Regions from separate parts of the Microbacterium xylanilyticum genome, predicted to be linked through region 2. Evidence: predicted binding sites of a transcription regulator. Region 2 holds the regulator's gene; the other holds the start of a gene.

Region 1 (12,015 bases), 3.1 Mb from region 2:
AAGGTGACGCGCCGCACTCCGCGCGCCCGCACGTTCCGCGGGATGTCCCTGGCCCGCCCTGCCTCGGCGCCGCGCCCGCTGTCCGTCGGCGGCCGCTGGTCGCTGCTGCCCGAGGCCGAGACGGATCCGGCGCGGCGCGCCACGGTCTCGGCGGGACTGCTGCTGGACCGGTACGGCGTCGTCACCCGCGGATCGGTGCAGGCCGAGGGCGTACCCGGCGGCTTCGCGCAGGCCTACCGCGTGCTGGCGGGCTTCGAGGAAGCCGGGCACTGCCGCCGCGGATACGTGATCGAGAAACTCGGCGCGGCGCAGTTCGCCGCCTCCGCCACGATCGACCGGCTGCGCACCTTCGCCGGGCTCGCCGACCCGCCGCCGCGCACGGGGCGCACGCTCGCGGCCACCGATCCGGCGAACCCGTACGGCGCTGCCCTCGGCTGGCCCCGGCTGGACGAGGTCTCGCACCGCCCCGGGCGCAAGGCCGGCGCGCTCGTGGTGCTCGTGGACGGCGCCCTCGTGCTGTACCTCGAGCGGGGCGGCAAGACGGTGCTCGCGTTCTCCGACGACGAGGAGGAGCTGCGCGCCGCGACGGCAGACCTCGCCGCGACCGCGAAGGCGCGGCGCCTGGAGACGCTCACCGTGGAGAAGGTGAACGGCTCCGGCCTGTACGAGCGCGGCGCCGACGGATCCGGACGCGGCCCCCGGCTCGGCCGGCTGCTGCAGGAGGCGGGCTTCGTGGCGACCCCGCGGGGGTACACCCTGCGCAAGACGCTGTGACGACGCTCGGCCGCGACGCCGTCCGCACCCGCACATACCCTGGTGTCATGATCCGCGAGTTCGCCGCCGGCGTCGGCACCCTGCTGCGCGGGTTCGCGCTGTGGCGCACGCGCCCTCGGCTGCTCGCGCTCGGGCTCATCCCGGCGGTGATCAGCTTCCTCCTGCTGACCGCGCTCCTGATCCCCCTCGGCTTGTCGCTCGGCGCGATCACCACCTGGATGACGCCGTTCGCCGACGGCTGGATCGCCGGCTGGCGCGACGCCCTGCGCATCGCGCTCGGCATCGTGCTGTTCATCGCCGGCGCCGTGCTTTCGGCGCTGGTCTTCACTGCTCTGACGCTGACGATCGGGGATCCGTTCTACCAGCGCATCTGGCGCGAGGTCGAGCGCAGCCTCGGCGGGCCCGAGCCCACGGGCGAGACCGGCTTCTGGGCCACGATCGGCGAGGGGCTTCGCCTGGTGCTGCTCGGCGCGCTGATCGCCCTGTTGACCCTGGTGCTGGGTCTCATCCCGGTCGTCGGCGGGGTGCTCGCCACCGTCGTCGGCGTGCTCCTCTCCGGACGCCTGCTCGCGCGGGAGCTCACGGGCCGCGCCTTCGACGCCCGCGGCCTGAGCCGCCACGACCGCGCGCGACTGCTCGCCTCGGGACGAGCCAGGGTGCTCGGCTTCGGCGTCGCCACGCAGCTGTGCTTCATGGTGCCGCTGGGCGCGGTCATCACGATGCCCGCCGCCGTCGCCGGATCCACGGTGCTCGCCCGGGCCCTGACCGAGCGCGCGGCGATCGGGAGTACAACGGAGGCGGCGCCCGGTGCCTGAGGGCGACACCGTCTACCGCGTGGCGCACCGCCTCGACCGGGCGCTGCGCAGCGGCGTGGTGACGCGCTTCGACCTGCGGGTGCCCGATCTGGCGAACGCCGACCTGACCGGATCCGTCGTGCACGCCGTGGTTCCGCGCGGCAAGCACATCCTCATGCGCATCGGCGACTGGACGCTCCGCTCGCACCTGCGCATGGACGGCGCCTGGCACCTGTACCGGCCGGGCGAGCGCTGGCGGGCGTCCGCGCACACCGCCCGCGCGATCGTCGGCACGGCCGACGTCGAGGCGGTCGGCTTCGAGGTGTCGATGCTGGCGCTCGTGCCGACGGTCGAGGAGGCGACCCTGGTCTCGCACCTGGGACCGGATCCGCTCAGCGACGACTGGGATCCGGTGGAGGCCGCACGGCGGCTCGGAGCGGATCCGCGCCCGATCCACGTCGCCCTGCTGGATCAGCGCAACGTGGCCGGGTTCGGCAACGAGTACGCCGCCGAGCTGCTGTTCCTGCGCGGCGTGCTGCCCACGCGTCCAGCGACGGAGGTGGATGTCGCGGCGCTGCTCGATCTCGGCGCACGCACGATCCGCGCCAACCGGGAACGGGTCGATCGCACCTTCACCGGGGTCGCGCTGCGCGGCCGCACCACGTGGGTCTACGGGCGCGCCCGCCGCCCCTGCCGCCGCTGCGGCGCCCTCATCCTGTCGGGCGAACTGGGCGCCGACCCCGCCGAGGAGCGCCGCACGTTCTGGTGCCCGAACTGCCAGCGCTGAGCGCGCGGTGGTGGGGGCGCTGAGCGGTGGTGCGGGCGCTGAGCGCGCGGCGCCGGATCCGCGAAGACGCGCACCTCCGCAGAGATGCGCGTCTTCGGTGCGGCCCTGATGGCCGCGGCGTTCAGGCCGCCAGCCAGAGGCCCTTGCGGTCGGTGTCCAGATTCATGCCGGCGGCGACGGTCTCGTCGTCGCCGATCTTGGCGCCGCGCGCGATGTGCGCGCCGGCGCCGACCTCGGTGCGCACGCCGATCGTGGCGCCGTCTCCGATCACGGCCCGCTGCCCGATGTGGGCATGGGCCTCGATCCGGGCGTTCACGCCCACGATCGCCTCGGGCTCGATCCAGGCGCCGCGCGCGACGTACGCGCCGGCCCCGACCTTCGCCCCCGGTTCGACGTAGGCACCGGCTTCCACGACCGCCTGCGGGTGCACCTTGGCACCGTGCGCGATCAGCCCGCGGCCGTTGGCGTGCTTGCGGTAGCGCAGCGTGCCGCCGTGGCCGTCTTCGATGTCGACGTAGTTCTTACCCACGAAAACCTCCCGTGCCCGGGACTTTCCCCGGATACATCTGCAACCTCGGCCGGGCCGGATCTATTCCCGCGCACGCATTTCGCGCGTGTCGGCCCGTCCGTCGCGCCCAACGACGGCGCTCATCCCGGATGCGCGCCGTCGCAGCCCCCGCCTCGTACAGGCCCGACGCCGATCAGCGCCAGCGCCCGCCGCGCTGCGCGCCCGCGAGGCTGGAGAGCGCGAGCGCACCCACCAGCAGCCCGAAGTCGCGCAGAGCGATGTCGAGGAATCCGCCCGCGGTCACCAGGCTCACGATGATGCCGAGCAGCCACGCGGCGACCACGTAGCCGCCGATCCGGGGCAGGAAGGCGACGAGGATCCCGGCCAGGATCTCGACGGCGCCGACGATGTACATGAACGTGTGCGCGTCCAGGCCGATCATGCCGTTGATCCACGGGGCGAGATACACCTCCCAGTCCGGCTTGAGGATGCGGAGGAACTTGTCGAGTCCGAACAGGATCGGCGCGACGGTGAAGACGGTGCGCAGCAACAGGAAGGCCTGCCGGTTTCCGTCCTGCAGCAGTGGCCGATGAGCCGCGCTTCTGGTGTGTGCCGAGGTGGTCATGACGGATCCCTTCTAACAGGTGATGATTCATAAATTAGAACCATCCATCTCTAAAATCAAGGGATTCTTCAGTTAGAGTGGGGAGATGAGCATCTCGGAGCGGGCCGCGGGGATCGGAGCCCTGGCGGACCCCACCCGGCAGGCGCTGTACGAGCACGTCATCGCGCAGCCGGACGCCGTCACGCGGGAGAGCGCCGCCGAGGCCGTGGGCGTGGCCGCGCACGTCGCGCGCTTCCAGCTCGACCGCCTCGTCGAGCTCGGCCTGCTCGAGGTGGAGTTCCGCCGCCTGACCGGCCGGACCGGCCCCGGCGCCGGGCGCCCGTCGAAGCTCTACCGGCGCGCAGAGCAGACCATCGCGGTCTCCCTGCCGCCGCGGCGCTTCGACCTGGCCGGGCACCTGCTCGCGCGCGCGATCGAGCACGCTGCCGGCGACGTGCCGATCGACGCGGCGCTCCGCGAGGTCGCGCGTGACGAGGGCTGCGCCTACGGCGCCCGGATCGGCGAGGCGGCAGGGCACGCCGACGCCGGTCGCGCCGACGCCGCGCACGAGTACGAGCGGATCCGGCCCGCCCTCGCGGATCAGGGCTACGAGCCGCGCGCGGCCGAGGACGGGCTCGTGCTCGCGAACTGCCCGTTCCACGACCTCGCGCGCGCCCACACGGGGCTCATCTGCGGGATGAACCAGGCATACGTCGCCGGCGTCGCCGAGGGTCTCGGATGCCGCCACCTCGACGCGCAGCTGGCCCCCAGCGCCGAACGGTGCTGCGTCGTGATCCGCGCCGCGGGGTCCTGAGCCCGTGGGCGCCGCAGGCTGCGCCGGTACGCTGAACGCATGAGCAGGCGAGGCGCATCCGGCGGACGCAAGCCCGCGGTGCGTTCCGCCAAGGGCGGTGCCCGCAGCACCGCCGGCGGCAGGAACGCCGGCAAGGCCGCCGCGAAGGGCACCGGCAATGGCGCGCCGCAGCGCGCGGCGAAGAAGACCGAGAAGGTCGTGTTCGACGCTCCCGTCGCGCCGGCCGAGGAGCCGCGCGTCCTGCGGCTCGGCGCGGTGCCGGGCGCCACGCCGGGCCGCTGGATCGACACCTGGAACGCGCGGATGCCGCACGTGACGCTCGAGCTGGTGCCGATCCCGTTCACCGCACAGCGCACCGCCCTCATCGAGCGGAGCGTCGACCTCGCCCTGGTGCGGGATCCGTTCGACCGGAACGGCATGCACGCGATCGCGCTCTACGAGGAGCTGCCGGTCGTGATCGCCTCCGCCGAATCGCACCTGCTCGCCGCCGACGAGCTCTCCCCCGCCGATCTGGAGGGCGAGACCCTGCTCACGACCCGGGAGGACGTGCTCGGAGAGCTGGATCTGCCGGCCCAGGCGGCCGAGATCGGTCCGCTCGACACGGTCGAGGACGCGATCGCGACGGTCGCCGCGGGTGTCGGCATCCTGGTCGCCCCGATGTCATTGGCCCGCCTGCATCACCGCAAAGACGTCGAATACCGGATCCTGCGGGACGCGCCGGTCTCCCCCGTGCTGCTGGCCTGGCCCCGCGACGCGACGACTTCGGACGTCGAGGCGTTCGTCGGCGTCGTGCGCGGCCGGACCGCGAACTCCTCCCGCTGATCTCACGGCGTTTCGAAGCGCGCAAACGGCTGGATCCGGCGTGCGGATGGAGCCAATTGCGCGCTTCGAAACGAGTGGAGACGATCAGGCGGCCTGGGCGACGGGAACCGACGCGCCGACCTGCAGCACGCCGTCGACCGCATCCACCTGCACCCGACCCCCGTCGCGGAGCTCGCCCGAGACGAAAAGGTCGGCGATGCGGTCGTCGACCTCGCGCTGGATCAGGCGACGCAGCGGCCGCGCTCCGTACTCCGGCTCGTAGCCGTGCTCGCCGAGCCAGGCCACGGCCGCGTCCGTCACGTCGAGCGACACCTCGCGACCGGCGAGACGCGCCGCCGTCGCCCGCAGCATCAGCCGGACGATGCGGCTCAGCTCCTCGCGGCCGAGCTTCGAGAACAGCACGATCTCGTCGATGCGGTTCAGGAACTCGGGCCGCATGGCCTCGCGCAGCTTGCCCATCACCCGGGCCCGCAGATCCTCCTGCGAGGCGAAGCCGTTCGCGGATGCGTCCTGCGACGCCACGAACCCGAGCGCGCCCGAGCGCGAGGCGAGGAACTCGGATCCGATGTTCGAGGTCATCACGACCACCGTGTTGCGGAAGTCGACCGTGCGCCCCTGACCATCGGTGAGCCGTCCGTCGTCGAGCACCTGCAGCAGCAGGTTGAACACGTCGGGGTGAGCCTTCTCGATCTCGTCGAACAGCACGATCGAGTACGGGTTGCGCCGCACCCGCTCGGTGAGCTGCCCCGCCTCGTCGTAGCCCACGTATCCCGGAGGGGCGCCGACGAGCCGCGACACCGTGTGCCGCTCGCCGAACTCGCTCATGTCGAAGCGGATCACGGCGGTCTCGTCGTCGAAGAGCCGGTCGGCGAGTGCCTTGGCCAGCTCGGTCTTACCGACACCGGTCGGGCCGAGGAAGAGGAACGAGCCGACCGGGCGGCGGGCATCGCCCATGCCGGTGCGACTGCGCCGCACGGCCCTGGCCACGGCGGTGACCGCGTCGTCCTGACCGATCACGCGGGCGTGCAGGTCGGCCTCGAGGTCGGCCAGACGCTCGCGCTCGCTCTCCGAGACACGACTCACCGGGATGCCGGTCGCGCGGGAGATCACCGCGGCGATCTCGGCCTCGTCGACCACGGCGGCCTCCGCGTTCATCACCACGGCGGGACGTCCGGCGGCGTCGATCCGGCGCTGCACGGCGGCGATCTCGTCGCGGATCCGCGACGCCTCCTCGTAGTGCTCGGCGCCGACCGCGGCGTTCTTGCGCGCCTCCAGATCGGCGAGCTCCGCGAGCAGCGCCTCGACGTCGTCGACCACGCCGAGCCGCAGCCGCAGCCGCGCGCCCGCCTGGTCGATGAGGTCGATCGCCTTGTCCGGCAGCACGCGGTCGGGCAGGTAGCGCGCGCTGAGCTCCACCGCGGCGCGGATCGCGTCCTCCGTGTAGGTCACGGCGTGGTGCTGCTCGTAGGCGGGCTTGAGCCCCTCCAGGATGCGCACGGCGTCCTCGATCGACGGCTCCGCGACCTTGACCGGCTGGAAGCGGCGCTCGAGCGCCGGATCCTTCTCGATCCGCCGGTACTCGGCGAGCGTGGTCGCGCCGACGAGGTGCAGGTCGCCCCGCGCCAGGCGCGGCTTCAGGATGTTGCCGGCGTCCATGCCGCCGCCCTCGCCGGAACCGCCGGCGCCGACGACGGTGTGCACCTCGTCGATGAACACGATGATCTCGCCCTTGTGGGCGGCGATCTCGTCCATCGTCTGGGTGAGGCGCTCCTCGAAGTCGCCGCGGTAGCGGGTGCCCGAGAGCATGGCGGGCAGGTCGAGCGCCACGACGCGGCGGTCCTTCAGCTGCGCGGGAACGGCGCCGTCGACGATCGCGCGGGCCAGGCCCTCCACGATCGCGGTCTTGCCGACGCCGGCCTCGCCGATCAGCACGGGGTTGTTCTTCGTGCGGCGGCTGAGGATCTCGATGGTCTGCTCGATCTCGTCCGCGCGGCCGATCACGGGATCCAGCTCGCCGGCGCGGGCACGGGCCGTGAGGTCCAGCCCGAAGCGGTCCAGCATCGGCGTCTCGGACGCGCCCGCCGCGGTCTCCGCCTCCGGGGCGGCACCCGCAGGCACGGGCTCGCGGAGGCTCTGCGTGAGCGCCTCGGCCGTGACGCCGGCGCGTGCCAGGATCTGGCCCGCGGGCACGTCCTGTCCGAGTACGAGCGCGAAGAAGACGTGCTCCGGCTCGATGTAGGTCGCGCCGGAGGAACGGGCGACCTGGTAGGCGTGGAACAGGGCGCGGCTGGCACCGGGGGTGATGGTGGCGGCGTCCGCGTCCGTCGCCGGCCCCGGGGCGGGCAGGCGCGTCTCGACCGCGTCGATGATCGCCTGCGGCGAGACGCCGATGTTGCGGATCGCCTGGACGACGGCGTCGTCCTCGACGACGGTGCGCAGCACGTGCAGCGCGTCGAGCTCGGTCTGGCCGCGCTCGAGCGCGAACCGGCCCGCGCGCTGCAGGGTCCGCTGAGTGCGTACGGTGAGGAACCGGCTGAGGTCGATCGACCGGGTCTGCCGGGCCTGCTCACCGGCGAGATAGCGCGCCAGGAACTCGTCGAACGAGCCCGAACCCGCGTCGGTGAAGTCGTTGGGCATTTCGCTTCCTCTCAAACTTGAGCGTAGTGCTATCAAGTTCAACAGATGCGTCCCGACCGTATTCCCGATGCCGCCGGTCCCTTTCGATGGTGCCGCCCGCGGGCGCGGTCAGCGCAGACTCTGGGCGAGTCCGACGAGGATGCACTCCGGCCCGCGCACGTAGCAGAGCCGGTAGATGTCCTCGTACTGCACGACGCCGTCACTGACGAGTTCCGTGCCGTGCCTGCTGATTCGCCGCAGGGTCTCGTCGAGGTCCGCCACGTTGAACATGACACGGAGGTAGCCGAGCGCGTTCACCGGAGCCCTCCGATGATCGGCGACGACGTGAGGCGCGAGGAAGCGCGAGAGCTCGAGCCGGCCATGACCGTCCGGCGTGCGCATCATCGCCACCTCGACCCGCTGATCGCCGAGACCGGTGACCCGGCCCGCCCACTCCCCCTCGGCGAAGGCCCGGCCTTCGAGCTCGAGGCCGAGATCGGTGAAGAAGTCGACGACCGCAGTGAGGTCTTCGACGACGACGCCGACGTTGTCCATGGTGATGCTCATGGGTCAGGCCGCCTTCCCGCCCTCGAGATACCGACCGAGATTGGCGAGGCCTTCGTCCCAGCCGTCGTAGACGAACCCGTCCCCGGGCCTGCCGGCGTAGCCGAGCATGTGGAGGACGAGCTCGGTGCGCTCGCCCTGCGGGGTGAACGTGAGCGTGATCACCGGAGTCCTCTCGACGGGCGCGTCCGGGTCGCCCCAGGTGAACGCGAGCCGATCGATCGGATCGACCTGCAGGCACTCGCCCCCGGTCGGGAACTTCTCGCCGGTCTCGTCGTTCGTCATCGTGTAGCGATACCGCCCGCCCACGCGGACATCGGCGCGCACGCTGTCGGCCGAGACGCCGAACGGGCGCAGCCACTGCGCCAACTCGGACTCCTGGGTCCAGGCGCGCCAGACGAGCTCGCGTGGCGCGTCGAGGACGCGAGTGAGGGAGAACTGCGGTGGCTCCTGCTGCGATGGGCCTGTCGTGTTCATGATCCGCCTTCCTGGATGTCGTCGGTGTTCGTTCGGGCCTTCATGACTCCGAGGTGGGCTTCGAGGGCGTCGAGGCGCAGGTTCCACTCGCGGCGCTGCTTCTCGACCCAGGCGGAGGCTTCCTCGAGCGGCTCCGTCTCCATCGAGAGGGTGCGCCACTGCGCATGGGCGGTGCGCGTCACCAATCCCGCACGCTCGAGCACCTTCAGATGCTGGGAGATCGCGGGCCCGCTCATCGAGAACGGCGCAGCGACCTCGCCGACGGTCGCGGGCCCCTGCGCGAGCTTCGAGAGGATCTCGCGTCGCGTCGGGTCGGCGAGCGCAGCGAACACGAGGCTCAGGGCATCGGATGCGACCATTTCATGACGTCCTTATTTAAGCTTTTGCCTCATTAGAGCATGGAGGGATGACCACGTCAAGGGCGGGCGCCCGGCGGCCCGCATCAGCGTTCCGCATACGGGCTGTGTTCCCGACCATTTCATCCGGGCCTCGTGCGGCTCTGCCGCTCCCCTAGAATCCAGGGATGGCCTCGCTTCTGTACGTCGGCGTGCGCCCTGAGCTGGATGCGGCGACGGCGGAGCGCGCCTCCTTCCGCGTCGCCCTCGGCGTCGATGCCGACGTGCTGGACCGGATCGACCTCACCACCGCCGCGCTTCCCGATGACGCCTTCGACCGGTACGCCGGATTCGTCATCGGCGGCTCCCCGTTCAACGTCACCGACGTGCGCAAGTCCGAGACGCAGCTCCGCGTCGAGGCCGACCTGGAGCGCATCGCCGCGCGCGCGATCGACGGCGCGACGACCGCCTTCTTCACCTGCTTCGGGATCGGCGTGGTCACGCGGCTCCTCGGCGGCAGCGTCGGCACGGAGAACCCTGAGGAGGCGACCGCGGCGGAGATCCGGACGACGCCGGAAGGCGCGGCCGATCCCCTGTTCGGACCCGCGGGCGCCACGTTCCACGCGTTCACCGCGCACAAGGAGGGCTCGACCCAGGCACCGCCGGGTGCCGTGCTGCTCGCCGGGAACGACTCCTGCCCCGTGCAGGCGTACCGCGTGGGCGCCGACCTCTACGCGACGCAGTTCCATCCGGAGCCCTCGCCGCGCGACTTCGCGGACCGGATGGTGTTCTACCGCACCACGGGCTACTTCGATCCGGACGCGTTCCACACCGTGCAGGAGGCCGTGCTGGCGTCCGTGGTGACCGAGCCCGCCCGCATCCTGCACCGCTTCGGCGAGCGCGCGCTCGCCCGCTGACCCGCGAGAACCGGCACCCCTCGCTCAGGGACCGGACGTCAGCGCTCTCCGCGCAGCAGCGCGATCCGTTCGTTCAGGTAGGCCTCCAGCGGCATGAGCCCCGCGGCGGGCGACCACCGCACCGACGGCACGCCGTCCACGACCGCGAGGGGTCCGGAGGATCCGCCCGCCGCGACCGCGTCCAGATCGATCCGGGTCCAGCCGACGTGCACGGTCTCGCCGTCGCGGAATCCGCCGCGCGACGCCTCCGCCCGCCGTTCGGCGCGGGCGCGCGCCGACTCCGCGGCGTACCCGCGGCGCACGGGCGCCGCGGCGCGCAGCACCTCCGCCGTGGCGAACACCGCGTCGTCGGCGATCAGCAGCACCCCGACGTGCCAGGCGGATCCGGCGCGCACGATGCGCGGCGCACGCCAGCGCGAGAGCTTCTCGCGGCCGAGCGCCTCCTGCGGCACGTCCCGCAGCGACGCGCGGGCGCCATCGAGAAGCGCGCGGAGTGCCGGGGCGGATGCGGACGAGGTCACGCGTCCAGGCTATGCCTCCGCGCTCGGCACGGCCGCGCCGACCATCGGAGACTCCGCGACCGCCGAACCGCCGAACCGCCGAACCGCATGTTTGCGATATCCGAATCCGATCGCAAATCGCGTATTTCAAGGCCAGACCTTGATGTTAGCGCTAACCCGGGGTTACCGTAGCCGTGTTCTCCCCCGCCTCGACGATGCAGCAAGGACGACCGATGCCCCCAAAGGCCCTGTCCCTCTCCCGCCGCTCGCGCGGTGCGATCGCCGGGGGCGCCGCCCTCGCCGTCGCCGCCACGACGCTGGCCCTCGGCGCGGTCGCGCCGGCGCACGCCGCGAGCGCCCCGCCCGCCGGCGCCGCACTTCCCGACACGGGCTACACGCTGCTCGACGTCGACTCCGAATCGGCGCCCTACCCCGCGCCGCCCTCGCTCGACGGCACGGCGAAGGGAGCGTTCGACGGCGACTACTCCACCCAGTGGGCCTCGAACTACAACGGCGGATCACCGGATCGGATGCCGCACTACCTGACCTTCGACATCGGCGCTCCGCACACGCTCACCGGGCTCGGCTACTCCGTCAAGGTGCAGAACAACGGCCCGGCCAAGAACGTGCAGGTGCTCACCACGAACGACCCCGCCGTCGCGAAGGACGGCAGGAGCAGCGCCTGGACGCCCGCGGGAACCGCCACGTTCTCGCAGCCCACGAGCAACACGCAGATCCAGTACGTGACGTTCGCGCAGCCGGTCTCCGCGCGCTACGTCGATTTCCGGATCCTCGACGCCGTGAACGGATCGAACCACGCCTCGGCCTCCGAGATCGTCGCGTACACGACCGATCCGATCGTCACCCCGACGCCGACCCCGACTCCGACCCCGACGCCCAAGCCGGCCGCCGCGACGGTGACGACCCACTCCGTCGACGACAGCACATGGCAGTACCCCGACGACACTCCGGCGAGCCCCTTCATCGCCGCCGACGGCACGTTCCACTTCGGCGAGTCGCACGCGAACTACTACAACGAGCCCGACGGCAGCAACGGCGACATCCGGCAGTGGATCTGGGACACCGGCACGGACTTCGACACCGCCGCGCCCGACGCCGCACTCAACGCGGCCGGCACCAACCCCGACACCACCGACTTCTGCAACGCCAGCCCGACCGGCGTGGAGTCGACGAAGGCGCCTGCCGGATCCCGCTACACGCAGCCGAACTACTGCGACATCACGCAGATGTGGGTCGACCCCGACACGGGCGACTGGTACGGCCTGGTGCACAACGAGTTCACGCCCAAGACGTTCGGCGACGGCCTGCACTACGACGCGATCGACTACGCGGTCTCGACCGACCAGGGCAAGACCTGGACGATCCCGGGCCACGCGATCACCTCGCCGTACAGCACGACGCGCGGCGACACCACGGCGTTCCCGCAGCAGACCTACTACTACGGTGACGGCGACCCCCGCCTGTACGTCGACTAGGCGTCCG
Region 2 (12,015 bases):
CGGTGCCGGCGATCGCCCCGGCGGACTGGCGGCTGACGGTCGACGGCATGGTCGGCAGGAAGGTCGAGCTGAGCTTCGACGAGCTGCTGCGGATGGGCCTGCGGGAGTACGCCGTGACCCTCACCTGCGTCTCGAACCAGGTGGGCGGCGACCTCGTCGGCACCGCGCGCTGGCTCGGCGTGCCGGTGCGCGAGGTGCTCGCCCGCGCCCTTCCGGAGACGGGCGCCGACATGGTCCTCTCGCGCAGCATCGACGGGTTCACCGCGAGCACGCCGCTCGATGCGCTCACGGATCCGCACCGCGACGCGATCCTCGCCGTCGCCATGAACGGCGAGCCCCTGCCGCCCGAGCACGGATTCCCCGTGCGAATGGTCGTGCCGGGGCTCTACGGATACGTCTCGGCGACGAAGTGGCTCACCCGGATGACGGTCACGACGTTCGAGAAGGATCAGGCGTACTGGACGCCGCGCGGGTACAGCGCGCAGGCACCGATCAAGCTGTCGAGCCGGATCGACACCCCGCGCATCGACAAGGAGATCCCGCCGGGCGCGGCCCGGATCGCCGGGGTCGCCTGGGCGCAGACGGTGGGGATCGCCCGCGTGGAGGTGCAGATCGACGGCGGCCCCTGGCAGACCGCCACGCTGTCCGCTCCCGTCAGCGTCGACACCTGGGTGCAGTGGTTCCTCGACTGGAACGCGACGAGCGGGAGTCACACCCTCGTCGTCCGCGCGACCGATCGGCACGGCCGGATGCAGGAGCAGGAGCGCACCCCGATCGCACCGAACGGCTCGACCGGATGGCAGTCGACCGTGGTCCGCGTCGGCACGGCAGGATGACCACCGCCGTCAGATGAGCCCCTGGATCCGGAACTGCTCCACGTGGTAGACGCTGTTGTCGCCCGTGTTCCATTGGCTCACGGTGAGATGCAGATCCGACAGGGTCGAGCCGGGGATGATGTACCCGCCGTAGAGCTGGGCGACGTGCGTCGCGTCCTCGGCGCCCCAGTTCCCGCCCCACAGCAGGGTGGTCTTCGTCGCCGTGTAGAGGTTGTCGGTGGGGGTGTTCAGCACCATGGCGTCGATCCGGTAGGCGTCGGCGTTGAACCAGGTCAGGATCCACTTGCCGCCGAGCGGACGCAGACACATCTCGCCGAACTTGCCCGGCAGCACCTCGGTGGCGGGGTTGCCCCAGGCCCAGACGCCGTTCGCGTACCCCCACGGCTGGTACGCCGACAGGGTCGTCATGCTGTTCTGCGGCACCCGGTACAGCACGATGCCCTTGTCGCGCTGGAACCCGGTGCCGTAGATGTACACGTAGCCGTCGTTCCCCTGCCCCAGGTGATGCACTGGAAGTGGCGGCTGATCCTCACCGCGACCATGGGGAACTGGGCGCGGCTGCGGCGCCTCGAGCTCGCCCACCGCGTCGTCACGCCGGCGGAGCTCTGGCCCGGGTTCACCGGCACGGGCTTCGCGGAGCACGCGTCGTTCGCGCTGGACGAGCTCGTCCGCGACGGGGACGCGGTGCTCGTCGCGGCGGTCGGCGACGAGGTCGACCCGTGGTCGGCGGCGTACGCGCCCGATACGGCCGAGCACTGGCGCTTCATCGGACAGCGGATGCGACAGACCTGGCGGGTCGACGACCCGGATCCGGATCTGCGCGCGCAGGTCAACGGGCGCTGGTCGTACTGGGCGAGCGCTTCGGAGATCCCGGGCGGGCCGGCATTCGAGAACGTCGAGGTCGTGCAGCCGTTCCGCCAGGGCGCGCCCCTCCGCTTCGTGGTCGAACCGCTGGGCTGACAGCCCAGCCGCGCGCCTCGCGCAACGCGTCACCCGCGAGCGGGGTCAGCGCTCGCTGTCGTCAGGGTCTTCGGCGAACTCGGCGTCAGACGCCTCGGGGCGGCCCAGCCACGGCCGCCACAGCACGATCTCGGTGGACCGCCGGATCCGGCGACCGGACGGGACCGCCATGATGGATCCGGTCGCGCCGGCGGCGAAGACCCGCACGCCGGGGCGATTGGCGCGCTCCTCGCGCAGGTCGTGCTCGAGCTCCACGACGCGGCGGCGGAGCGTGCGCACCTCGTCCTCGAGGTCGAGCAGCTTCGCGATCGCGGGCAGGCTCATGCCCTCGCTGCTCAGCTGGGCGACTTCGCGCAGCTTCTCGATGTCGCGCATCGAATAGCGGCGGGACCCGCCGCGGGTGCGGCCCGGCACGACCAGGCCCAGCCGGTCGTACTGCCGCAGGGTCTGCGGGTGCATCCTGGCGAGTTCGGCCGCCACCGCGATCGCGAAGACCGGGGTGTCGGCGCTCATGCGCTCATCGGCCATGGCGCGTCTCCGCTGCCGTTCGATGCCGCCAGGCGCCCTTCGTCTCGCTGCGCTCGCTCAGGGACCGGAGAACCGGTTCCTGAGCGAGGAGCGCAGCGACGAGACGAAGGACGCTCAACGACCACAGGTGCATCACGCCCGCGCCTTCGCCAGAAGCTCGGCACGCGGGTTCTCCGCAGGCTCGACCTCGCGGAAGCGCTCGAGCGCCTCGCGCGCGGCCTCGTCCAGGTGTCCCGGCACCGCCACCTGCACCTCGGCGAGCAGATCGCCGCTGCCCTTCGAGGTCGTGACGCCGCGGCCCTTGACCCGCAGCACGCGGCCGGACGGCGTTCCCGCCGCGACCCGGAGCTTGACCGGGTCGCCGCCGAGCGTCGGCACCTCGATCGTGGCGCCCAGGGCCGCCTCGGTGAAGGTGACCGGCACGGTGACGCGCAGGTTGAGCCCGTCCCGCGTGAACACGGGGTGCGGCCGCACCGTGACCTGCACGACGATGTCGCCGTTCTCCCCGCCGTCCGGCGAGGGCCGGCCACGGCCGCGCAGACGGATCTTCTGCCCGTCCTGCACGCCGGCGGGGATCTTCACCTTGAGCGGCCGGCCATCGTCGCCCTGCAGCGTGACGGTCTCGCCCTTCACCGCGGTCGCGAACGACAGCGTCGTCCGGGCCGTGACGTCGGCGCCCTTGGTCGGGCCGCCGAACCCTCGGAACCCGCCGGACGCCTGGCCGAACCGGCCGGACCCGAACGAGCTGCCGCCCTGGTTGAACATCGCGAAGATGTCGTCGAAGTCGGCGGACTGCCCGCCGCGGCCCCGGCTGAACGCGCTGAAGACGTCCTCGAAGCCGCCGTTGCCGGCGCTGCCGGGCGCGGTGAAGCGGGCCCCTCCGGCGCCCATGGCGCGGATCTGGTCGTACTCGGCGCGCTGCTCCTTGTCGGAGAGCACCGAGTACGCCTCGCTGATCTCCTTGAACTTCGCCTCCGCCTTGGCGTCGCCGGGGTTGGAGTCGGGGTGGTACTTCCGCGCGAGCTTGCGATAGGTCTTCTTCAGATCCGCCTCGGAGACGTCCTTCGCGACGCCGAGCGTCTTGTAGAAGTCCTTGTCGAACCAGTCCTGGCTAGCCATCGATCACCCCCTATTCCACGGGGACGGCGACGACGACCTTCGCCGGGCGCAGCTCGATCCCGCCCAGTCGGTAGCCCACCTCGACGACCTCCAGCACGACGGCCTTCTCGACGCCCGGCGTGGGCTGCTGGAAGATCGCCTCGTGCTGCTGGGGGTCGAAATCCTCGCCCTTCTCGCCGTAGGAGACCACCCCGAGCCGCTCGACGACGGCACGGATCTTCTCGGCGATCGCGGCGAAGGGAGTCCCCTCCTCCAGGTCGCCGTGGGCGGCGGCGCGGTCGAGGTCGTCGAGCACGGGGATGAGGCCCTTGGCGGCCTCGCCCTTCGCGCGCTGGATCTCGACACCGCGCTGCTCCTCGGTGCGCCGGCGGTAGTTCGCGTACTCGGCCTGCAGGCGCTTGAGGTCGACGAGCAGAGTGTGCTCGGCATCCGCCAGGGCCGCGTCCTCCGCGGCGTCCTCAGCGAGCGCGTCATCGCTCTGCGCGATGTTCAGGATGTCGTCGACCGTGAGCTCGTCGTCGTCGGCGCCGTCCGCGGGTCCGCCGGTCGGAGCCGGCCCGGGGCCGGACGCCTGGGCGTCCGACCCCTGACCGCCGACCTCGCGGCCCTCTTCGGGCTCCTCGAAGTCCTTGGGATCCGTCATTACTTCTTCTCGTCCTCGTCGTCCACGACCTCGGCGTCCACGACGTCCTCATCGGAGCCGGACTCGCGAGCGGCGTCCTCCGCGGCGCCGTCGGCGGCCGCATCGGCCTGCTGCGACGCGTAGATCGCCTCGCCGAGCTTGCTCTGCGACTGGGTCAGCTTGTCGAACGCGGTCTTCACGGCCTCGTCGTCATCGCCGGCCAGCGCGGTCTTCAGCGCGTCGATGTCGGCCTTGACCTCGGTCTTGACGTTCTCCGGGAGCTTGTCCTCGTTCTCCGAGATGACCTTCTCGACGCCGTAGGACAGGGTCTCCGCCTGGTTGCGGGTCTCCGCCGACTCGCGGCGCTTCTTGTCCTCGGCCGCGTGCTCCTCGGCCTCGCGCACCATGCGGTCGATGTCCTCCTTGGACAGCGAGGATCCGCCGGTGATCGTCATCGACTGCTCCTTGCCCGTGCCCTTGTCCTTGGCGGACACGTGCACGATGCCGTTCGCGTCGATGTCGAAGGTGACCTCGATCTGCGGGATGCCGCGAGGAGCCGGCGCGATGCCGGTCAGCTCGAAGGTGCCCAGCGGCTTGTTGTCACGGGTGAACTCGCGCTCACCCTGGAAGACCTGGATCGCGACCGACGGCTGGTTGTCGTCGGCGGTGGTGAAGGTCTCGCTGCGCTTGGTCGGGATGGCCGTGTTGCGCTCGATGAGCTTGGTCATCATGCCGCCCTTGGTCTCGATGCCGAGGCTCAGCGGGGTGACGTCGATGAGCAGCACGTCCTTGCGCTCACCCTTGAGGACACCGGCCTGCAGGGCGGCGCCGACAGCGACGACCTCGTCCGGGTTCACACCCTTGTTGGGCTCCTTGCCGGTCTCGCGCTTCACGAGCTCGGCGACCGCGGGCATGCGGGTCGAACCGCCCACGAGCACCACGTGCGCGATGTCGCCGACCTTGATGCCGGCCTCGCGGATGACATCCTCGAACGGCTTCTTGGTGCGGTCCAGAAGGTCCTTGGTCAGGTCCTCGAACTTGGCGCGGGTGATCGTCTCGCTCAGCGACACGGGGCCGTTCTCGGTGAGGGACAGGTAGGGCAGGTTGACGGACGCCGAGGTCGAGGAGCTGAGCTCCTTCTTCGCCTGCTCCGCGGCCTCCTTGAGGCGCTGCAGCGCGATCTTGTCGTTCGAGACGTCGACGCCGGTGGAGTCCTTGAACTGCTTGATCAGGTAGTCGACGAGACGCTGGTCCCAGTCGTCGCCGCCGAGGCGGTTGTCACCGGCCGTGGCGCGCACCTGGATCGTGGAGAAGTCGTCATCCTTGCCCACCTCGAGCAGCGACACGTCGAAGGTTCCGCCACCGAGGTCGAAGACGAGGATGAGCTCGTCCTCCTTGCCCTTGTCGAGGCCGTAGGCCAGGGCGGCCGCGGTGGGCTCGTTGATGATGCGCAGGACGTTCAGGCCCGCGATCTCGCCGGCCTCCTTGGTGGCCTGGCGCTCGGCGTCGTTGAAGTACGCGGGGACGGTGATGACCGCGTCGGTCACGGTGTCGCCCAGGTACGCCTCGGCGTCGCGCTTCAGCTTCTGCAGGATGCGCGCGGAGATCTCCTGCGGCGTCCACTTCTTGCCGTCGACGTCGAACGACCAGTCGGTGCCCATGTGGCGCTTGACCGACGCGATCGTGCGGTCGACGTTGGTGACGGCCTGGCGCTTCGCGGTCTCGCCGACGAGCACCTCCCCGTCCTTGGTGAACGCGACCACCGACGGGGTGGTCCGGAAGCCCTCGGCGTTCGCGATGACCTTGGGCTCGCCGCCCTCGAGGACGCTGACGACGGAGTTCGTCGTACCGAGGTCGATACCGACAGCACGTGCCATTTGTTTCTCCTTCAATCGGAAGTACGGGAAAGTCTGCGCGGCCGCAAGGCCCGCGGGGAGACGCCCCGCTAAACCTGAGTCGCGATGACTCAAGGATACGCCCAGTGTCAAGCGATGTCAACAAAGTTGATACGGCTTCACTCAACTTTTGCCGCGTCCCGCGCGAGGCCGCAGGCCGCGGCGCATCGAAGCCGCACCTCATGCGCATGGACCGGCTCCCCATCGACGCGGCATTCAGCGGATCCCTAAGATCGCCCTCATGACGAGTCGCTCCCGCATCGCCTCCCCCGCGCTCCGCCTCGGCGCCGCCGGCCTGCTCCTCGCCGCCGCGCTGCCGCTGAGCGCATGCGGATTCCCGTTCACCCCGTACGCCGGCGGCGCGGTGCGCGTGGGCGCTGAGGACGGCACGGCCTCGCCGCAGCCCCGCGAGACGAGCACGGACGCCGCCACCGACGAGCCCTCGGGCGCGGGCGGCCTCACGTTCGACGGCGACACCCTGCCGAAGGGAGGCCGCGTCGAATGGTCGGACGGTCTCATCGCCGACGACGGCTGGAAGGTCGACAAGCCGGACGACGGCAACGGGCACTGGTCGTACACGACGGTCGACGGCCTGTGCACCGTGCAGTTCTGGCAGGGCACCACGACGTCGAGCGGTGCGAAGAACGACCGCGGCGCCAGCGATCTCATGCTCGCCACGCTCACACAGGCCACCATCGACGACGTCACCGCGGCGGCGTCCGACCTCGGGCTCAAGAACGCCACCACGGGCGACTACGACATCGACTCGCGAACGGTGCAAGGCGGCAACGACCCGGCGAGCTGGGTCATCCAGGCGCGGGTGTTCGAGAAGGCCGGCGTCGGCCTGTACTTCATCCTCGACTGCACGGACGGCAGCGCCTCGACGGTCGCGGACGAGATCGTGGAGAAGGATCCGATCCTCGTGCACTGACCGCGATCGCCCCCGGACTCTTCGACGGGCTCGGGGACCGCCGGCCGGCGTGCTCAGTGCGATCCGCCGGGCGGGCCGATCAGCAGCAGCACCGCGAACAGCGCGGCGACCGCGGCGAGGATGAGCAGCGCGAGCACCCACGGCCGCCGCAGGAACCAGCGCATGGTGCGGTCGTACCAGGCGGCGTCGCGCGGGTCGTCCGTCTGCTCGAGGCGCCAGGTTCCGGCGAGACGGCCGCTGCGGTGCAGCCAGATCTCGGCGGGGATGGTGGCGTAGGGCACGATCGCGCTGGCGATCGCGAGCACGGCGACGCCGACGCCCCAGCGCTGGTGGAACGCGAGCAGCACCGCCGTGGCCGCATAGGAGAGGAACACGAAGCCGTGGATCGAGCCGGCGACGGTGACGAGCACCGGCGGCAGGCCCGTGGCGCGGCCGATGAGGGCGCCGATCAGCAGCGTCCAGGTGATGGCCTCGGCGATCGCGAGCACGCGGAACAGGCGGGCGGGACTGGTGAACACGTCTCTCCTCGGGTCGGGTGCTCTCAGCGTATTGAGGGGGCCCGGCGGCCCGCCTGCCCGCGGCCTCCACCTTTCGGACGGTTTCTCCCGGACGGCCGCTGCCGGCGCTCATCCGGCGATTCCGCGCCGGCGGGCGCTGGCGCGAGACGACGCGCCCGGTAGAGTTTGCTGTGCGCGGAGTGGGATCCGCGAGTTCTGTGCGGCACCCGAGCCGCGCGTCTGCGGGAGAACGGTGACTGGGGATGCTCGTGTTGCGCGAGCGCAGACGGCGAGCACGCCGTGTGCGGGCGATCGGCTATGCGCTGATCATGCTCGGGTGGTGGGCGACGCTCCTGGTCGGCTACGCGGTCCCGGCGAACCCCTCACTGCGCGCGTTCGTGCTGTTGCTGCACCTGGCGGCGCTGACGATCGGGCTGGGTGCGGCCGTCATGGTGGAGTACGCGGGCGTGCTCTGGGTGATCGGACGGGGCACGCTGCGGGCGCTGCTGCACACGGAGGCGCGCCTCGCCGTGCCGGCGTGGGCCGGCTACGCGGGGCTGCTGGTGACCGGAGCCTTGCTGGCACCGGACCCGCACAGCCCGCCCACCGCGATCAAACTCGCGGCGGTGCTGCTGGTGGGCATGAACGGCGTCGCCGTGCAGAGGCTCGCGACCGAGCTCGACCGTCTTCCCGGCGACCTCCCGTTCCGCCGCGCGCCCCGACGGCTGCGGGTGTGGTCGATCGCGAGCGGAGCGCTCTCCCAGGTCGCCTGGTGGACGGCGGTGCTGGTCGGGACGCTGAACACGGCGGCGCACGCGCCCGCATGACGACACGGGATCCGCAGCGACGCGGATCCGCCCACGACACCAGGAGAAGCCGACGATGACAGACGCAGACGGGGCGACCCCCGAGCCGGGCCAGCGCCGCCGCCGAAGCGAGCAGCCGTCTGCCTCCGGCGCCGCGCCGGAGCCGATGGCGCCGGTCGGCGGGCGCGTGCCCTCGGATCCGCCCGGCACGAGCGCCGGCGGCCTGGTGATGGTCGAGCCCCGACCGCGGACGCGGCGGCCGAAGCCGCTGGTGTGGGTGCTGGGCGGGGTCATCGCCGTGCTCGTCATCGCCCTCGGCTCGGTCGGCTTCGCGATCATGCAGAAGCCGCACGCGAACGCCGACGGCGTGTCCGGCACGCCGACTCCGTCACCCACCATGACCTTCCCGCAGGACAAGCCCGCGGCCGTCGCCGGGCCCTCGCCGTGCACGACGCTCACCGTGCTGTCCTCCCTGGAGAACGCCGCCATGGTCGAGCAGCTCGTCACGGGGTACAACGCGCAGCCGCGCGCGGTGGCCGGGCACTGCGTGACGGCGGTCGCGACCAAGGACAAGTCCGGCGTCGCCGCAACGCGCGCCGCCGCCGGCTTCTCGGATCTCCCCGCCGCATCCCGGCCGGCCGTGTGGATCCCGGATGCGAGCTCGTGGCTCTCCGCGGCCCGCGCCGACGGGGCCGCCGCCGTGCCCTCCACGGGCACGAGCCTCGGGCAGTCCGCGATCGTGCTCGCCATGCCGAAGCCGCTCGCCGATGCGATCGGGTGGACGAAGAAGGCGCCGACCTGGTCCGAGGTCTTCGCGGCGTCCGCCAAGAAGGACGTGTGGTCCACGCTCGGGCATCCGGAGTGGGGCGCGTTCAAGCTCGGCAAGACGAGCCCCCAGGTCGCGAGCTCCGGCGAGGCGGCGCTGCTCGCGTCGTTCGGCGCCGCCTCCGGCTCGGTTGGACGCGTCACGGCGAGCGAGATGGCGGATCCGAAGATCCTCGCCGCCGTGAAGAAGAACGAGCTCGCCACGAGCCACTACATGGCGACCCCCGAGCACTTCCTCTGGCACGCCCGCCAGGCCGAGCAGACCGGCTCCGCCGCCGAGTTCTTCTCCGCCGTGATCGTCGACGAGAAGGCCGTCTGGGACTACGACCGCGGCATCGTCAGCCGTGACGGCGTCACCGTCACGCAGGGCGACCCGCCCAAGGAGGCCATGGTCCCCGTCTATCCGAAGGACGGCTTCTATGTCGCGGACAACCCCGCGGTGGTGCTCAAGGGCGACTGGGTCGACGACACCATCAAAGCCGCCGGTGCGGACTTCATCCGCTATGCGGGCACGGCCCAGGGCCAGCAGCTGGTGCGCGAGACCGGCTACCGCGACCTCAACGGGCAGTTCGACGGCGGCGTGCGCAGCACCGGGCACCTCACCGAGACCCTGCACGGTGTGCTGGCCTTCCCGCGCCAGAACGTCATCGCCGCGATCGACACGGCCTTCCCGCAGGTGCGCAAGCGCGCATCGGCGCTGTTCCTCATCGACGTGTCGGGTTCGATGGCGGATCCGATCCCGAGCGGGCAGAGCAAGCTCGACGCCGCGAAGGCCGCCCTGATCCAGGCGCTCGACCACTTCGCGCCAGGCGACCAGGTCGGCGTCGCCGCCTTCTCCTCGGCCGGCGACGGCACGATCACCCCGGGCATCGTGGCTCCCGTCGCCGACATCGCCACGAACCGCGCGTCGCTGGTGGCCGCGGTCCGGGCGCTCACACCGCACGCGTACACGCCGCTGTACACCGCGGTCGACACGTACGCGAAGCAGATGGCCGCCTCGTACGACCCCGACCGGATCACCACCGTCGTGCTGCTCAGCGACGGGGCCGACCTGACCGCGGTGCCAACGACCCCCAAGCAGACGATGCTCGACGACGTCGCCGCGCTGCACCACTCGACGCCGGTGCTCATCTTCACGCTGGCCTACGGAGCGGACGCCGACGCCGACACGCTGCGCGCGATCTCCTCGGCCTCGGGCGCGCACTTCTACGACGCGACGGATCCGTCCAAGGTCGGCGCGGTGCTGGGCGACCTGGTCACGAGCTTCTGACGCGGCAGCGTCGTCGTACGGTCGGCGAACGCCCGCGAGAAACCACTTTCGGCATGAGACACCACGCCTGCGATGAGGTCTCATGCTGGATCCGGTTTCTCGCGAGCTCGAGAGGGTCGTCTTTCCGCGGATGACGCGGCGCCCGGACCGCCCGGCCGGATCCGCGTAAACTCCGACCATGACCCGCCCCGCCCTGCTCGCCGTCTCGCACGGGACGAGCGACGATGCCGGAGCCGCGGCGATCGCCCTGCTCGTGCAGCGGGTCGCCGACCGGCTGCACAGCGAAGACGAGGCCCAGCGCGTCGCAGTGCACTCCGGATTCGTCGACGTCCAGCAGCCCGACGCCCCCACCGCCCTCGCCGCGGTGTCCGGCCCCGTGGTGGTGGTTCCGCTGCTGCTGTCGCAGGGCTTCCACGTGCGCGTCGACCTCGGTCGTGCCGCGGCGGAGCGTGCGGACGCCGTGGTGACGGATCCGCTCGGACCTGATCCCCGGCTCGCGGAGGTGCTCGCGCTGCGGCTCGCCGAGGCCGGCGACCCCGCGGATGCGACCCCGGTCGTGTTGGCCGTCGCCGGATCCCGTGACCCGCGCTCCCTGCCGGACGCCGAGGATGCGGCGGCGCTGCTGGCCGAACGGCTCGGGCGGGAGGTCGTGCCGGCATACCTCGCCGCGCGTGAGCCGAGCCTCGCCGATGCGGTGCGGGCCCGGCCCGGCGCCCCGGTCGCGACCTACCTGCTCGCGCACGGCTACTTCTTCGACGTGGCGCGCCGCGACGCCGGATCCGCGGTGCTCACGGAGCCCCTGCTGGACGACCGCGAGCCCCCGGCGCCGCTCGTGGACGTCGTGGTCGACCGCTACCGGGCAGGAGCCGCCGCGCTGGCCGCCGCCGCGCGCGGCTGACGGCGCGGTCACCCGGTGCGGCTGACGACGCGGTCACCGCGTGCGACCGACGGCGCGACCACCCGGTGCGACTGACGGCGCGACCACCGCCCGCGACTGACGGCGCGGTCACCCGGGGATATGACGGCCCCGGCGCGGGGGTGGGGCGCGTCCCCATGGCCCCACCCGCGTCCGCGACGGTCCCCCGGCGAACCCGTCCCCCAGGCGGACGCGACCCCCCGGCGATCTCGATGCTACGGGCGCACGGCGGGCGGTTCCGGCGCTTCGTGCGATATTCCGGGATCCTCTTCCGAGTCCGGAAGGGGCGCCAGCCCGTGCAGCACGCGCACCCACCGCTCCCCGTCCTCGCCGTCGCCGCGCCGCGTCGCCTCCCGCAGACCTGCGAGGCACTGCCGGTCGATCGGCCCCAGCGGGAGCACGGCGCTGCGGAGGGTGCGTTCGAACGCGTACTCCATGTCGCGCATGTGGGCGTGATGCACCGCGTTTCCCGAATGCGCGGAGAAGAAGGAGAAGAGCGCCCGCCGGGCGGCGGACCCGCGCGCCGGGTCGTCCGTCTGCTGCGCCACCTCATCGATCAGCTCGAGCGCCTGCCGCCTTTCCGACGGGGTGAGCCTGGGCAGGCTCTGTCGCACCGCGAGCCCGGCCTGGTAGCCCGCGTATGCCAGCGTCTGCGCGATCGTCTCGTCGTTCACGATCGTCACCTGGGTGGTCCGGCTGGGAAGGATCTCGACCAGCCCGATGCGCTCCAGCCGATGCAGCGCCTCGCGCACAGGAGAACGCGAGACGTGGAAGCGCTGGCCGAGGGCCACATCCCGCACGCGCATGCCC

The links. The regulator HspR, encoded in region 2, represses chaperone genes until heat shock. The targets are predictions, from matches to a motif close to AAGTTGAGTCNNNNNGACTCAACTT.
Region 1: the regulator HspR is predicted to act here: its motif matches at 7,755-7,779, upstream of ACYQ1L_RS03685 (ATP-dependent Clp protease ATP-binding subunit).

What each region holds. Positions count from the first base shown of each region.
Region 1 covers NZ_BAAIEN010000002.1:653,398-665,412, reverse strand. Annotated here, with positions in the region: gene ACYQ1L_RS03720 (ATP-dependent helicase) at 1-774, shown strand, start outside; gene ACYQ1L_RS03715 (EI24 domain-containing protein) at 822-1,589, shown strand; gene ACYQ1L_RS03710 (DNA-formamidopyrimidine glycosylase family protein) at 1,582-2,355, shown strand; gene ACYQ1L_RS03705 (transferase) at 2,477-2,884, opposite strand; gene ACYQ1L_RS03700 (hypothetical protein) at 3,057-3,488, opposite strand; gene ACYQ1L_RS03695 (helix-turn-helix transcriptional regulator) at 3,574-4,281, shown strand; gene ACYQ1L_RS03690 (LysR family substrate-binding domain-containing protein) at 4,321-5,103, shown strand; gene ACYQ1L_RS03685 (ATP-dependent Clp protease ATP-binding subunit) at 5,188-7,740, opposite strand; gene ACYQ1L_RS03680 (VOC family protein) at 7,849-8,286, opposite strand; gene ACYQ1L_RS03675 (SRPBCC family protein) at 8,290-8,760, opposite strand; gene ACYQ1L_RS03670 (ArsR/SmtB family transcription factor) at 8,757-9,119, opposite strand; gene ACYQ1L_RS03665 (glutamine amidotransferase-related protein) at 9,284-10,012, shown strand; gene ACYQ1L_RS03660 (glutaminase) at 10,051-10,533, opposite strand; gene ACYQ1L_RS03655 (discoidin domain-containing protein) at 10,746-12,008, shown strand.
Region 2 covers NZ_BAAIEN010000002.1:3,707,448-3,719,462, forward strand. Annotated here, with positions in the region: gene ACYQ1L_RS18380 (molybdopterin-dependent oxidoreductase) at 1-836, shown strand, start outside; gene ACYQ1L_RS18385 (DUF4185 domain-containing protein) at 846-1,313, opposite strand; gene ACYQ1L_RS18390 (hypothetical protein) at 1,338-1,796, shown strand; gene ACYQ1L_RS18395 (heat shock protein transcriptional repressor HspR) at 1,842-2,324, opposite strand; gene ACYQ1L_RS18400 (DnaJ C-terminal domain-containing protein) at 2,457-3,443, opposite strand; gene ACYQ1L_RS18405 (nucleotide exchange factor GrpE) at 3,454-4,086, opposite strand; gene dnaK (molecular chaperone DnaK) at 4,086-5,942, opposite strand; gene ACYQ1L_RS18415 (hypothetical protein) at 6,202-6,891, shown strand; gene ACYQ1L_RS18420 (DUF3817 domain-containing protein) at 6,945-7,409, opposite strand; gene ACYQ1L_RS18425 (hypothetical protein) at 7,652-8,215, shown strand; gene ACYQ1L_RS18430 (vWA domain-containing protein) at 8,271-10,289, shown strand; gene ACYQ1L_RS18435 (sirohydrochlorin chelatase) at 10,468-11,187, shown strand; gene ACYQ1L_RS18440 (GntR family transcriptional regulator) at 11,421-12,015, opposite strand, start outside.